3 regions of the Shewanella sp. SM29 genome follow, and region 3 is predicted to be linked to each of the others. Evidence: predicted binding sites of a transcription regulator. Region 3 holds the regulator's gene; each other region holds the start of a gene.

Region 1 (5,085 bases), on a different contig from region 3:
AGTGATTGCAGTGGATTTATATGGCTATCATTCTGGGCGTATCCAAGTGTTACCCGTGAATATGACCAGCCAAAGGACTGTCCAAGCTGAAATGGATATGCCAGCGCGACAAGAAACGGGCTTTATGGATTTATTTGCCCGTGGCCGAGATTATGTCAGTAACCTAACCGATAAGTTTTCGCTCGGCACTAAATCGAATCCGGGGATGATTGCTGTGATGTCGCAATCTATGGGTATTTTAGAGCAAAGACATAAGCGGGCGCGGTTGATGGGCGATCCACCAGATATTTGTATTGTGCCAGAGGTGGGAAATATCGGCACTATGGAGTTTCACCGTGCTGATGAGGCGATTGCCGCCGGCGAAGCTGCGGTGGAGAAAGTCGCCCACTTGATTGAAGCAGCGCTCTGGAAGGGCTGATGAGGCAAAATATAGAGTCAAAAGCTTTCATATAGATAGCGTTTGATTGCAAGATAAACAAAAGTCGGTATCACTTTCGCGATACCGACTATTTGCTATCTCATATTGAGATGTTTATACCGCTTTGTTGGTGACTTAGGCTAGTTTTACCAACATTTTACCGCGATTCTTACCTTCAAATAGACCGATAAAAGCATCAGGTGCTTGTTCAAGCCCTTGATAAATTGTTTGTTCTGCTTTGACTTTGCCTTCCGCTAACCATTGAGCCATTTTTGCGGTGAACTCAGGATAATGCGCCCAATGTTCGGATACGATAAAACCTTCTAACTTGAGTTTTCGCATTACAATTAGGGCTAAGTTGTCAGGGCCAGGTGTTGGAGTTGTGTTGTTATATTGCGAAATCATACCGCAAACAGCGATACGTCCATGATCTTTCATATTGCCTAGTGCTGCGGCTAAATGCTCGCCACCGACGTTCTCAAAATACACGTCAACCCCTTCTGGGGCTGCTTTTGTCAACGCTTGGGTAAGATTGCCACAAGTCTTGTAATTGATGACCGCATCAACACCATAACTTTTTAATAATTCAGCTTTTTCATCTGAACCGACAGAGGCTATTACACGAGCACCTATTAGTTTACCAATTTGGCAGGCCACGCTACCTACTGCGCCAGAGGCGGCGGAAACGAATAGTGTCTCACCCGCTTTTAAATCTGTAATGCGAGTCAGTCCTGTCCAAGCTGTCATGCCTGGCATGCCGAGTACGCCGAGGAAATGTGAACTATCAAGCGTAGTTAGTGGTAAAGCTGTTAGTCCTGCGGTATCTGTGACTGCGTGTTCACGCCAACCTAGCATGCTGCTGACTTTAGTACCAACCGGGAACTTGGTGTTTTTTGACGCGATAACTTCACCAATCGCACCGCCTTCTAAGACTTGATTTAAGGCGAAGGGCGGAACATAACTCTTGCGATCAACCATGCGCCCGCGCATGTAAGGGTCAACCGACATCCATAGATTTTTAATCAGCACTTGTCCATCAGCGAGCGGTGCTAACGCTTTATTTACTAAAGTAAAATTCTGTGCTGTAGGCATGCCTTCTGGGCGACTAGCTAGATGGATTTCACGGGTTTCAGTCATACTCTTCATAAAAACTCACCTTTTGTTTGTGCGCAAACGAATGATGTTAACTCTACGTGGCTTTAAGATTGAATGCAAATAGTTTGCGCGCAAACTAGATGAGGTGGGACAGATCGGATAAGATAGCGTTATGTTTAAATGACAGGCGCTTAAACGTGCAGAATTGCTTACCTCAACCTGAGCTAGACGCTACAAAACAGACTCATAGCCAAGCTTCTAGCGATCCACTCTGTTTATCCGATAATGTTTGTTTCGCGTTATATTCTGCGAGCAATGCATTAGTGCGTGCTTATCGGCCTCTACTCGAGGCATATGAGTTAACTTTCCCTCAATATTTAGTGATGCAAACCCTGTGGCGTCAAAACGGCTGCAGCCAAACCCAGCTATCAATGGCGACTAAACTCGATATGGGAACCCTAACGCCAATCGTCAAGCGGTTAGAGTTGAAGGGGTTGATTACGCGATTAGCCTGCGTTGAAGATGAGCGGAAAAAGCTGATCACTCTGACAAGTCAAGGAGAGGGTATCAGGCACGAAGCTCTTGCCTTGAAGCAAACCTTGCTTGATAAAGTGCAGATGGACGCTGAGGCACTCGATTTACTAAGGCGGCAATGTCTTGCCCTTATTGAAGATTTACAGTCCTAGAGATAAATCTACTGGTGCTGTTCGCTACCCGAAAATTCAGGATCTGCACAGATTAATACTTGATTGGCTTAGTTTTTGCTTTAAAACCGTTATTGAGTCTTAGACGCCGAATTTTTGACGATGAATTCTATTTTAAATGCCTTTAATCTTAATCGCAGCAGTGCCAGTATCGCCGATGCCTATGGTGCCAATAGCCAAAAGACGAGCACGGCTAAAACCGATACTACGACAGAAACAAATAAAACGCAGACGGATGCTACCAAACCCGATAACGGTAAAACCGATGAGATAGCGCTGTCGCCAAGGGCGCAACGCGCACAGAAAATTCAATCGATGGCGAAGGATTTTTTTGCCGATGGTCAATTTGGCGTCGCCGATATTCCCGCATTGGTGTCGCGCTTACAAAAAGATGGCATTTTATCGGATGTGCAACTCGAGCGTTTATCGAAAAACGGTATTACAGTGCCGAGCACAACAACGCCGACTAAACAATCGTTGCAAGATTTTTTAGATGATGAAATCAAGTCATTAGCTAAAAAATCACCTAATAATCCTCTTATCAATACCTTAGTTGATGCTAAAAACGTCTTAACCAATATGGATGATGCTCAGTCGCCGGTGCTAGCCCAGAAGGCCACGAAAGTCCTTAGCCAATTGACGGATTATTTGAATTCTGAACCTCCGCTTACGGATGCTCAAAAGCAGCAGTGGCAGGGGCTAAAATCTATGATGCAACTTGCTTCATCTATGGGGGCACATCAATCTGCATCGGGCCAACTCAGTAGTTATCTTGCGCTTGCTAAACGTTAATTCACATCCATAGTGCGTGATAAACACAAATTGTCACGCATTCAACTAGCTGGGTTTAATCAGCAGGTCAAGGCGCAATTTTCAGATAATTGGGCCTAGCTGCAGTTCTTGTTTGTTCTTTTATTTCATCCTAAAAACTATGATCTGGATCATGGACTCCTTACCGTCATTGTAGCCTAATGCTCTACATATTGTGTTTTATGCTTTTAAAATCACTAGATGTAGTGTTAATTTTTAGGCGAGATGGAGAGGAACTGAACAATGCCAGTCGTAATTAAGCGTGATGGTTGCCGCACACCTTTTGATGAAACAAGGATAAGGGATGCAGTGAATGCCGCTGCAAACTCAGTTGGAATAGAGGATGGCGACTATGCAGCGACAGTGGCAGCGTGTATCAGTCAGAGCGTCGCGCCATTAGCTGAAGTCGATATCCACCATCTACAAGATGCGGTTGAGAATTTACTGATGGAAGGGCCGTACAAGTCCCTGGCGCGGGTGTATATCGAATACCGTCACGACAGAGATGTGTGCCGTGAAGCGACCAGTAAACTCAACCTCGAAATCCGTGGTTTAGTTGAGCAAAGCAATGCGGCTTTACTCAATGAAAATGCTAATAAAGATTCAAAAGTCATTCCTACTCAGCGGGATTTACTCGCGGGCATAGTCGCCAAACATTACGCCAAGAGTCATATTTTGCCAAAGGATGTGGTCGCTGCCCATGAAGCGGGCGAGATCCATTACCACGACCTAGATTACTCTCCGTTTTTCCCGATGTTTAACTGCATGTTGATTGATTTAGCTGGCATGTTGACCCACGGCTTTAAAATGGGTAATGCCGAAATTGAAACCCCTAAGTCTATTTCAACAGCGACAGCGGTGACCGCGCAGATTATTGCCCAAGTGGCGAGTCATATCTATGGCGGAACTACTATCAACCGTATCGATGAAGTGTTAGCGCCATTTGTCGCTAAGAGCTACGACAAGCATTACCAAATTGCCCTGAATTGGAAGATTACCGACGCCAAAGCCTTTGCCACGGCGCAAACTGAAAAAGAATGTCACGATGCATTCCAGTCTTTGGAATATGAGGTCAATACTTTACACACCGCCAATGGCCAAACACCGTTCGTGACCTTTGGGTTTGGTTTAGGTACGTCGTGGGAATCACGCTTAATTCAGCAATCTATGCTCAAAGTGCGGATGGCGGGATTGGGTAAAAATCGCAAGACGGCAGTATTCCCTAAGCTAGTGTTTGCGATTCGCGATGGTATTAATCATAAAGCGGGCGATTGCAATTACGATGTAAAACAGATGGCGCTCAAATGCGCGACAATGCGCATGTATCCCGACATTCTCAACTACGAGCAAGTCGAGAAAGTGACCGGTTCATTTAAAACCCCAATGGGCTGCCGTAGCTTTTTAGGCACCTATGAAGAAAATGGCGAGCTTGTGCATGAAGGGCGCAATAATTTGGGAGTGGTCAGTTTAAACCTGCCGCGGATTGCCTTAGAAGCCAATGGCGATGAAGCTGAATTTTATCGCATTTTAGATGACAGATTAGTATTAGCTCGTAAAGCACTGGATACCCGTATTGAGCGACTGAACGGTGTTAAAGCCCGCGTGGCACCTATCCTCTATATGGAAGGCGCCTGTGGTGTACGCTTGCGCGCTGATGATGATGTGGCGCAAATCTTTAAAAATGGCCGTGCGTCGATTTCACTCGGTTACATTGGACTGCATGAAACCATGAATGCACTCTATGGCCCCCAAACCCATGTATTTGATGATACACAATTGAGGGAAAAAGCCGTCGCTATTGTAGCCTATCTTAAAGCGGCCACGGATGCATGGAAGGCCGAAACAGGTTATGGCTTTAGTCTGTATAGCACGCCAAGTGAGAGTCTCTGCAGCCGTTTTTGTAAACTGGATGCGAAGCAATTTGGGCTAGTCACAGGGGTGACGGACAAGGGCTATTACACTAATAGTTTCCACCTCGATGTGGAAAAAAGTGTTAACCCTTACGATAAAATTGATTTTGAACAGCCATATCCCGCTATCGCGAACGGCGGCTTTATT
Region 2 (5,085 bases), on a different contig from region 3:
TTGCCATACCTACCGCAATACCCGATGAACCGTTAATTAACAGGTTAGGTACGCGTGTAGGTAATACAGCTGGGATCTGTTCTGTGCCGTCGTAGTTAGGGACGAAATCCACTGTCTCTTTTTCAAGATCAGCTAGTAATTGGTGCGCTAACTTATCCATACGGATTTCGGTATAACGCATTGCCGCCGCTGAGTCACCGTCGACCGAACCGAAGTTACCTTGGCCGTCTACTAAGGTGTAACGCAGTGAGAATGGCTGGGCCATACGGACGATAGTGTCATAAACAGCAGAATCACCATGGGGGTGATATTTACCGATGACGTCACCGACCACACGGGCAGATTTTTTGTAAGGCTTGTTCCAATCGTTCTTCAATTCACTCATGGCAAACAGAACGCGGCGATGAACCGGCTTTAAGCCGTCGCGCACGTCTGGTAATGCACGTCCCACGATAACGCTCATGGCGTAATCAAGGTACGAATTCTTTAGTTCGTCTTCGATATTAATTGGCGAAATAGATGATGCCAGATCAGTCATAAACTGCTCGTTCCCCTGAAAAATAGCCGACAACGTATAATCCGTATCATTGCCTAGCCCAAAAACGTGATTTGGCATTCTAACACAGTTATTTAATGTCGCCAGACCTATCATTATCGAATTGAGAGTCTGGTGGCTTAATAGATGAAAACACTGTCAATTTGGTCGTTTGTGAGATAAACAAGCGTTGAAATTCACGGCTTACGATGAGGAAAAATCGTCAAAGGGATAAAGTAAAAGGTCGATACGGAGCACAACAATTAACATAAAAGCAGATAACTGCTGAAAATTCACTCAACCACAAGGGCTTAGCTCAGTCGAGCACTTTGTTTATCAAACATAGTCGTTATAATAGCCGCACAATACAGCTTCTTCAGGTAATAGCATGCATCAGAATACCAATGTAGACCCACAGGAAATCGCAAAGTTTGAACGTATGGCCGAAACTTGGTGGGATCTCAACGGCGAATTTAAGCCGCTGCATCTATTAAACCCGCTGCGCTTAAACTATATCGATCAAACCGCTGGCGGTATTTTCGGCAAGAAAGTGCTCGATGTCGGCTGTGGTGGCGGCATTTTGTCTGAAAGCATGGCCCGCATCGGCGCCGAGGTTGATGGCTTAGATATGGGTGATGAGCCCTTAGAAGTCGCCCGCCTACATGCCCTCGAAACGGGCGTGAGCATTAATTATGTAAAAAATACTGCCGAGGCCCACAGCCAAGATCATCAAGCCTATTACGATGTGGTGACCTGCATGGAAATGCTCGAACATGTACCCGATCCACAATCTGTGATTAAAGCATGCTGTGACATGGTCAAACCCGGTGGTCATGTGTTTTTCTCCACCATCAACCGCAACATTAAATCCTACGTGCACACCATTTTAGGTGCGGAATATTTGCTAAAAATGCTGCCAGTTGGCACCCACGAGCATAAAAAATTCATTAAGCCTTCGGAGCTGATTGAGCTAGTAGATAATACCGATCTTATCTGTACCGATGCCTTAGGGGTAAGCTACAACCCATTGACGGGCATTTTTAAGTACACGCCTAAGGTTGATGTGAATTACATGATAGCGACGCGTAAGGTTGATTAATATGAGTCTGGCACAGATCAAAGGCGTACTGTTCGATCTCGACGGCACCTTAGCCGATACCGCGCCGGATCTGGTGCAAGCCCTCAATTTAAGTCTTCAAGATGTCGGCATCGCCGCGCAGCCGTTAGCGGCCATGCGCTACGCCGCATCCCACGGCAGTTTTGCCTTAGTCGATGCCGCGATCCCTGATGCGGCAGAAGATCTTCGGTCTCAAGTTCAGCAAGGGCTACTCGCCCACTATCAGCGTATAAATGGCGATCACTGTGCGCTATTCACAGGCATAGCGGCATTACTCGACTGGCTCGAGTTAACTCAGCTGCCGTTTGGGGTGATCACCAACAAGCCTGCGCGCTTTACCCGTCCCTTATTGCGAAAACTGAATTTACACTTGCGTATGCCCGTTATCATTAGTGGCGATTCTACAAAACACCCAAAACCCCACACTGCACCTATGCTGTTAGGCGCACAACAGCTGAACTGTGCTCCAGAACACATTTTGTATCTTGGGGATGCCGAGCGAGATTTGCTCGCGGCCAAGGCTGCTGGCATGTTAGGCGGCGTGGCCCTATGGGGTTATCTGGGCGTGAACGACAAGCCGTTGCAATGGCCAGCGCACGCGCATTTTGCGAGCCCAACTGAGCTACATCAAGCACTAATCGAAGCATTGGCTTAACAACATCAACCAAAAACAGCGCCTACAATGCTCAAGAATAAGGCATCCAATACATAATTTCACTGACGGAAATCAGTGTGTCAGCATACTATTTATGACCCACGGAAAAAGTCAGGCGCATAAAAGATCGGCACTCGTGAGCGATCGCGATCTAAAGAAAAAGATCGCCTAAAAATCCCCCATGAGTGTGACACGCTAACCTGAAATTGAGCTTCAAGGTTAGTCGTTACTAACGCAAAAGTTTATCCTCACGTTATCCACAAGATGTCCCCTGAATTCAGACTTGCAAATAGGGGCAAACCTCACTATCTTGTATCCCATATAATTTAAAACACCATATCTTGTGTATAGGTAACAATCAGACACACTAGAAGCTCGCCGCTTAATTGACTCGTTTTTAACCAGTCAGCTGTATTTAAGGGACGATTATTGATTGTTTTACAAGGATACGTACGGTGATTTTGCTCACCTAAATACATATAAGAACCAAGGCCTATCTCCAAATGAATAGCACTATGACAGTCACAAAACGCTGTGGCGATCGTGAGAATATCGATCTCGAAAAAATACACCGCGTAATTACTTGGGCAGCCAAGGGATTAAAAAACGTTTCTGTTTCGGAAGTTGAACTTCGCTCGCACCTACAGTTTTTCGATGGCATCCCAACCGAAGCTATCCATGAAACCATTATCAAGGCTGCGGCGGATTTAATTTCTCCAGAATCACCGGACTATCAGTTCCTCGCTGCCCGTTTAGCAGTGTTTCATTTGCGTAAGAAGGCCTTCGGTCAGTTTGAGCCGCCCGCATTGTATGCTCACGTGACTAAGTTGGTTGAGCTAGGTAAATACGATCAACACATTTTAAGAGATTACACTCGCGAAGAGCTGGATGTGATGGATACCTATATCGACCATTGGCGCGATATGGACTTCTCTTACGCAGCGGTAAAACAGCTTGAAGGCAAATATTTAGTTCAAAACCGTGTGACCCACGAAATCTATGAGAGCGCGCAGTTCCTTTACATTTTGGTCGCGGCTTGCTTGTTTGCCCGTTATCCAAAAGAGACGCGCCTGAAATACGTTAAAGATTTCTATGACGCGGTATCAACTTTTAAACTGTCGCTGCCAACGCCAATTATGGCCGGTGTGCGCACCCCAACGCGTCAGTTTAGCTCTTGCGTACTGATCGAATGTGGTGACAGCTTAGATTCTATCAACGCGACCGCTTCGTCTATCGTGAAATACGTCAGCCAACGTGCGGGTATCGGTATTAACGCCGGTCGTATTCGTGCCTTAGGTAGCCCAATCCGTGGTGGTGAAGCCTTCCACACAGGTTGTTTACCTTTCTATAAGTATTTCCAAACCGCAGTGAAGTCGTGCTCTCAAGGCGGCGTGCGTGGCGGTGCTGCGACCCTGTTCTACCCTATTTGGCACTTAGAAGTCGAATCTCTGCTGGTATTGAAAAATAACCGCGGCGTCGAAGACAACCGTATCCGTCATTTAGACTACGGTGTGCAGTTGAACAAAGTCATGTATCAACGTCTGATCAAAGGCGAGAACATCAGTTTATTTAGCCCATCTGACGTACCTGGCTTGTACGATGCTTTCTTTGAAGATCAAAACGAATTCGAACGTTTATATGTGCAATATGAGCAAGACAGCAACATTCGTAAGAAAACGATAAAAGCCGTTGAACTGTTTTCACTGATGATGCAAGAGCGTGCCTCAACGGGCCGTATCTACATTCAGAACGTGGATCACTGCAACACTCACAGCCCGTTTGATTCAAAAGTCGCGCCGATCAGACAGTCTAACCTGTGTCTTGAAATCGCCCTGCCGACTAAACCATTAAACAACATCGATGATCCAGAAGGTGAAATCGCGCTTTGTACGCTGTCAGCACTTAACTTAGGTTCTATCAAAGAGTTATCTGATATTGAGCCATTAGCCGACCTCGCCGTACGCGCACTGGATAATTTATTGGATTATCAAGATTATCCTATCAAGGCCGCGCAAATCGCCTCGATGAATCGCCGTACTTTAGGCATAGGTGTGATCAACTTCGCTAACTATTTAGCGAAAAATGGCATGAAGTATTCTGATGGTAGCGCGAACGCTTTAACCCACAGAACCTTCGAAGCGATTCAGTACTATTTACTGAAAGCCTCAATGAACTTGGCCAAAGAGCAAGGGGCATGTCCGTTATTCCACGAGACCACTTACTCTCAAGGTATTTTGCCAATCGATACCTACAAACGTGACCTAGATAAAATTTGTGCTGAACCATTGCACTTAGACTGGGAATCACTGCGTAGCGATATCAAGCAATATGGCCTGCGTAACTCGACGCTGTCGGCATTAATGCCATCAGAAACCTCGTCGCAAATCTCCAATGCGACCAATGGTATTGAGCCACCACGTGGTCTTATCAGCGTGAAATCGAGCAAAGACGGTCAGCTAAAACAAGTGGTACCCGATTTCGATACACTGAAAGATAGCTATGAATTGCTGTGGAAAATGCCAAGCAACGACGGTTACTTACAGCTAGTGGGTATTATGCAGAAATTCGTTGACCAAGCGATTTCGGCTAACACTAACTACGATCCTTCACGTTTTGAAGGCCGTAAAGTGCCAATGCAAACCCTACTGAAAGATTTGCTCAATGCTTACAAGTTAGGTGTTAAAACGCTTTACTACCATAACACTCGCGATGGTGCGTCGGATTCACACGATGACATCACCAATTTAGAGAAAGAAGATGACGGTTGCGCCGGCGGCG
Region 3 (5,085 bases):
TAACCGATTTTCAATCCCGGCATTGGGCGCGCTTCACCTTCAATTTCGGTGTCAATACCCGCCATAATGCGCAGTAGCGTCGACTTACCTGAACCGTTGAGGCCGAGTACGCCAATTTTGGCGCCGGGGAAAAAGCTTAAAGAAATATCTTTAAGGATCTGCTTCTTAGGCGGAACAATTTTACCCACCCGCAGCATGCTGTAAACAAACTGAGCCATTTTTCTCTATCTTAAGTGACTAATGATGCGGCTAATTCTACTCGATTGCGCGCCGAACTCAACTCGACAATGAGCCAAGTTCAAGCACTATCTGCAGGAATTTCATGTTTCAAATACTGGGATTGTGACCGCGTTCCGAGTAGAATACCGCGCAACCCTACCTATAAGAATTGGCAGCTGGAGTAAGCAATGCTGAAAAAAGATATGAATATCGCAGATTATGATCCGGAACTGTTTAACGCAATTCAGAATGAAACTCTGCGTCAAGAAGAGCATATTGAGCTGATTGCTTCTGAAAACTACACCAGTCCACGCGTGATGGAAGCGCAAGGTTCACAGTTAACCAATAAGTACGCTGAAGGCTATCCAGGCAAGCGTTACTACGGTGGTTGTGAGTATGTGGACGTAGTTGAAACCTTAGCGATTGAACGTGCTAAACAACTGTTTGGCGCAACTTACGCTAACGTACAACCTCATTCAGGTTCACAGGCAAACAGCGCGGTTTACATGGCATTGTTAAAACCTGGCGATACCGTACTGGGCATGAACTTAGCTCATGGTGGTCACTTGACCCACGGTTCTCCGGTTAACTTCTCTGGCAAACTGTACAACATCATTCCTTACGGTATCGACGAGTCTGGCAAAATCGACTACGACGAGATGGAGCGTATTGCCTTAGAACACAAGCCTAAGATGATGATCGGCGGTTTCTCTGCCTATTCAGGTATCGTTGATTGGGCAAAAATGCGTGAAATCGCAGACAAAATCGGTGCTTATTTATTTGTCGATATGGCACACGTTGCCGGTCTTATTGCTGCGGGCGTTTATCCAAACCCAGTACCACACGCGCATGTTGTGACATCTACGACCCACAAAACCTTAGCGGGTCCTCGTGGTGGCGTGATCCTATCTGCTGCTGACGATGAAGACTTGTACAAAAAGTTGAATTCTGCGGTATTCCCAGGCGGTCAAGGTGGCCCATTGATGCACGTTATCGCCGGTAAAGCGGTGGCGTTCAAAGAAGCCCTAGAGCCAGAATTTAAAGTGTACCAACAGCAAGTGGTTAACAACGCTAAAGCTATGGTTGAAGTGTTCCTTGAGCGCGGTTACAAAATCGTCTCTGGCGGAACCAGCAACCACTTAATGCTAGTTGACCTGATTGGTCGTGACTTAACGGGTAAAGAAGCCGATGCCGCCTTAGGTAGCGCTAACATTACCGTGAACAAAAACTCAGTGCCAAACGACCCACGTTCACCCTTTGTGACCTCAGGTGTGCGTATCGGTACGCCAGCCATTACGCGCCGCGGCTTTAAAGAAGCGGAATCGAAAGAGCTGACTGGCTGGATTTGTGACATCCTTGATGATGCAAGTAATCCTGTAGTGATTGAGCGTGTTAAGGGCCAAGTACTGGCACTGTGTGCACGTTTCCCTGTTTACGGTTAATCTGTAAATAGTCTCCTTTTTGTGGTGCTGAGCCTAACAAGCATCAGGTGGTTAACCTCAGCCCATAAATAGGATAAAATCCCATGGCCGCATTAAGCGGCCATTTTTATTGGTAAAATCTTAGGCTTAAATCCATAGCGTTTGACTGAGATTTAACAGGTAAACCTATTAACGCTTTACGACCATTCACTGGCAGGAGGCTCAATGCATTGTCCATTTTGTAGCGCGACAGATACTAAAGTCATCGATTCCCGATTAGTGGCAGAAGGCCACCAAGTGCGCCGTCGCCGAGAATGCACCGAATGTCATGAAAGATTTACCACCTTCGAAGGCGCCGAATTAGTCATGCCTAGGGTGATTAAGCGCGATGGTTCACGCCAACCCTTCGATGAAGAAAAACTCCAAGGTGGCATGTTGCGCGCCGTTGAAAAACGTCCCGTATCTATGGATGAAATCGAGCAAGCACTCAGCAAAATCAAGTCTACTCTGCGCGCCACTGGCGAGCGGGAAGTGCCGTCAGAAATGGTGGGTAACTTAATGATGGAGCAATTGATGAGCCTCGATAAAGTCGCCTACATACGTTTCGCTTCTGTGTACCGTGCCTTCGAAGACGTGTCTGAATTTGGCGAAGCCATCGCCAAACTGCAAAAGTAGTTATTCAGCTTTTGTCGCCTAAAAAGGCAGGCGTGCAGTTGCTAACAGCATGAAAAGAAAGATTTTATAAGACTGGTGAAAGCCGAAACCTTTAACAACAGGGTTGAACATGAGCTTGAACATAAGTTGGTCCGTACTCGATACCCAAATGATGAGCCGCGCGATTCAATTGGCGCGCAAAGGCTTTTACACCACGAGACCCAATCCCAGTGTGGGCTGCGTTATCGTTAACGATAACCAAATCATCGGTGAAGGTTATCATCAAAAAGCGGGTGAGCCCCACGCCGAAGTGCACGCACTACGTATGGCTGGTGAACATGCCCGTGGCGCAACCGCCTATGTCACCCTAGAGCCCTGCAGTCATTATGGCCGCACGCCGCCCTGCGCCTTGGCGCTGATCAATATTGGCGTTAAGCGTGTGGTGGTGGCGGTTGAAGATCCTAATCCGCAAGTGGCTGGGCGCGGTATTAAAATGCTGCGCGACGCCGGTATTGAAGTGGATGTGGGATTACACCGTGATGAAGCCTATGCCTTGAATTTAGGCTTTATGAAGCGTATGGAATCAGGTTTACCTAGAGTCACTGTAAAATTAGCCGCGAGTCTCGATGGTAAAACTGCGCTGTCTAACGGTGTGTCTAAATGGATAACCGGTCCAGAATCTCGCCGCGACGTGCAGCGATTACGTTTACGTTCCTGCGCTTTGGTCACTGGGATTGAAACCATATTGGCGGACGATCCCTCACTCAATGTGCGTTATCAGGAACTTGGCAGCTTAAAAGACAGTGTAACCGAGGCGCAATTACTACAGCCATTAAGAGTCATACTCGACAGTCGCGCCCGTTTGCCGTTATCGGCCGCCTGCTTGACTATCGTATCGCCCATACTCTTGGTCTCGACCGTGGCTTATCCCGCAGACTTTCAAGCACAATTGCCCTCCCATGTGAGTTGCCTCGTGTTACCTGCAATTGCAGGTCGCGTCTCATTGCCTGAACTATTAAGCTATTTAGGCCAAAGTTGTAATCACGTGCTGGTGGAAGCGGGTGCAACCTTAGCGGGCGCATTTTTAGCGCAGGGTCTGGCCGATGAGTTAGTGCTGTACCAAGCGATGAAAATCCTCGGCGGGCAAGGGCGTAATCTGCTGCAGCTACCCGATTATCAAACCATGGCGCAAATTCCTGCATTAATGTTGGTCGATGAGCGCAAATTAGGGCCAGATACCCGTTTAATCTTGAGCGTTAAGCCTGATACCTCTTTATCTAAATCGAATTGGAGCAAGATAACCGTTTAACCTTGAGCGTTATGCTTGATACTTCTTCATTTAATTAGGGCAAGATAACCGTTAAACCTTGAGTCTTATGCCTTATTACTTCTTTATCGAATAAGTGAGTTAACCATGTTTACTGGGATTATTGAAGCTGTTGGCACCCTGCGCAAACTGGAGCGTAAAGGCGATGATATTCGTTTGACCGTGGCGAGCGGCAAACTGGATTTAAACGATGTGCGTTTAGGCGACAGCATTGCCACTAACGGTGCGTGCTTAACGGTTGTGCAGCAATTAGCCGACGGTTATGTGGCTGATATCTCTGCCGAAACAGTGAGTCTAACCGGCTTTGCTCACTACAAAGTGGGTACTAAGGTGAATCTTGAAAAAGCCGTCACCCCAACCACACGTTTAGGCGGCCACATGGTCAGTGGCCATGTAGACGGTATTGCAACGGTTGAGCAACGCTTAGTGCGTGGTCAAGCTATCGAGTTTTGGCTAGCCGCACCCGCAGAGCTTGGGCGTTACATTGCCCATAAAGGTTCCATCACCATTGATGGCGTGAGTTTGACGGTTAACGAAGTGGACGGCAGTCGATTCCGCTTGACCATAGTGCCGCATACCGCGGGGGAAACCACGTTAATCGACCTGCAAGCGGGCGATAAGGTGAATATCGAAGTGGATTTAATCGCCCGTTATCTTGAACGCTTGATGAATTATGATGGCAAAGACAGCAAGAGCGGCGGTGTCACCATGGAAATGTTAGCCCGTGCCGGCTTTGTGCGTTAGTGCACAGGAGCAGATTATTTAACTTAAGCTTATCGGCAGCTTAGGTTATTTAGGTATAGAATTTCATAATAACAGCAAAATCAGAAGGTCCTACAATGGCGCTGCACAGTATAGAAGAGATCATCGAAGATATTCGTCAAGGCAAAATGGTTATTTTGATGGATGACGAAGACAGAGAAAACGAAGGTGATTTGATCATGGCGGCCGAAATGGTCACGCCAGAAGCGATTAACTTTATGGCGAAATATGGCCGTGGGCTCATTTGCCAGACCATGACTAAAGCCCGTTGCCAGCAGTTAAACCTGCCTTTAATGGTGACGAATAATAACGCCCAGTTCTCGACTAACTTTACGGTTTCTATTGAAGCGGCGGAAGGTGTGACTACCGGTATTTCGGCCCACGATCGTGCTGTAACGGTGAAAGCGGCTGTGGCTAAAGAGGCTAAAGCATCTGATTTAGTGCAACCAGGGCACATCTTCCCGCTAATGGCACAGGACGGCGGCGTATTAACCCGCGCAGGCCACACTGAAGCTGGCTGTGATTTAGCCCGTCTTGCGGGACTTGAGCCATCGGGCGTTATCGTTGAGATTTTGAACGAAGACGGCACTATGGCACGTCGCCCAGATTTAGAGATTTTCTCCGAGTTGCATGGCATCAAAATCGGCACTATCGCGGCTTTAATCGAGTATCGCAACACCAAAGAAACCACGGTTGTGCGTG

Evidence for each region. The regulator NrdR, encoded in region 3, represses ribonucleotide reductase genes. The targets are predictions, from matches to a motif close to AAACACNANATNTNGTGTTT.
Region 1: nrdD (anaerobic ribonucleoside-triphosphate reductase) is a predicted target of NrdR. The motif match lies at 3,220-3,239, and genes of this name have one in related genera.
Region 2: nrdA (class 1a ribonucleoside-diphosphate reductase subunit alpha) is a predicted target of NrdR. The motif match lies at 2,637-2,656, and genes of this name have one in related genera.

The regions. Positions count from the first base shown of each region.
Region 1 covers NZ_JAKKRN010000023.1:42,343-47,427, reverse strand. Annotated here, with positions in the region: gene rssA (patatin-like phospholipase RssA) at 1-418, shown strand, start outside; gene L5L77_RS15610 (NADP-dependent oxidoreductase) at 554-1,564, opposite strand; gene L5L77_RS15605 (MarR family winged helix-turn-helix transcriptional regulator) at 1,711-2,199, shown strand; gene L5L77_RS15600 (hypothetical protein) at 2,320-3,009, shown strand; gene nrdD (anaerobic ribonucleoside-triphosphate reductase) at 3,271-5,085, shown strand, end outside.
Region 2 covers NZ_JAKKRN010000039.1:38,735-43,819, forward strand. Annotated here, with positions in the region: gene gyrA (DNA gyrase subunit A) at 1-538, opposite strand, end outside; gene ubiG (bifunctional 2-polyprenyl-6-hydroxyphenol methylase/3-demethylubiquinol 3-O-methyltransferase UbiG) at 924-1,634, shown strand; gene L5L77_RS19915 (HAD family hydrolase) at 1,636-2,307, shown strand; gene nrdA (class 1a ribonucleoside-diphosphate reductase subunit alpha) at 2,811-5,085, shown strand, end outside.
Region 3 covers NZ_JAKKRN010000001.1:209,960-215,044, forward strand. Annotated here, with positions in the region: gene ettA (energy-dependent translational throttle protein EttA) at 1-218, opposite strand, end outside; gene glyA (serine hydroxymethyltransferase) at 408-1,661, shown strand; gene nrdR (transcriptional regulator NrdR) at 1,866-2,315, shown strand; gene ribD (bifunctional diaminohydroxyphosphoribosylaminopyrimidine deaminase/5-amino-6-(5-phosphoribosylamino)uracil reductase RibD) at 2,425-3,603, shown strand; gene L5L77_RS00975 (riboflavin synthase) at 3,709-4,365, shown strand; gene ribBA (bifunctional 3,4-dihydroxy-2-butanone-4-phosphate synthase/GTP cyclohydrolase II) at 4,461-5,085, shown strand, end outside.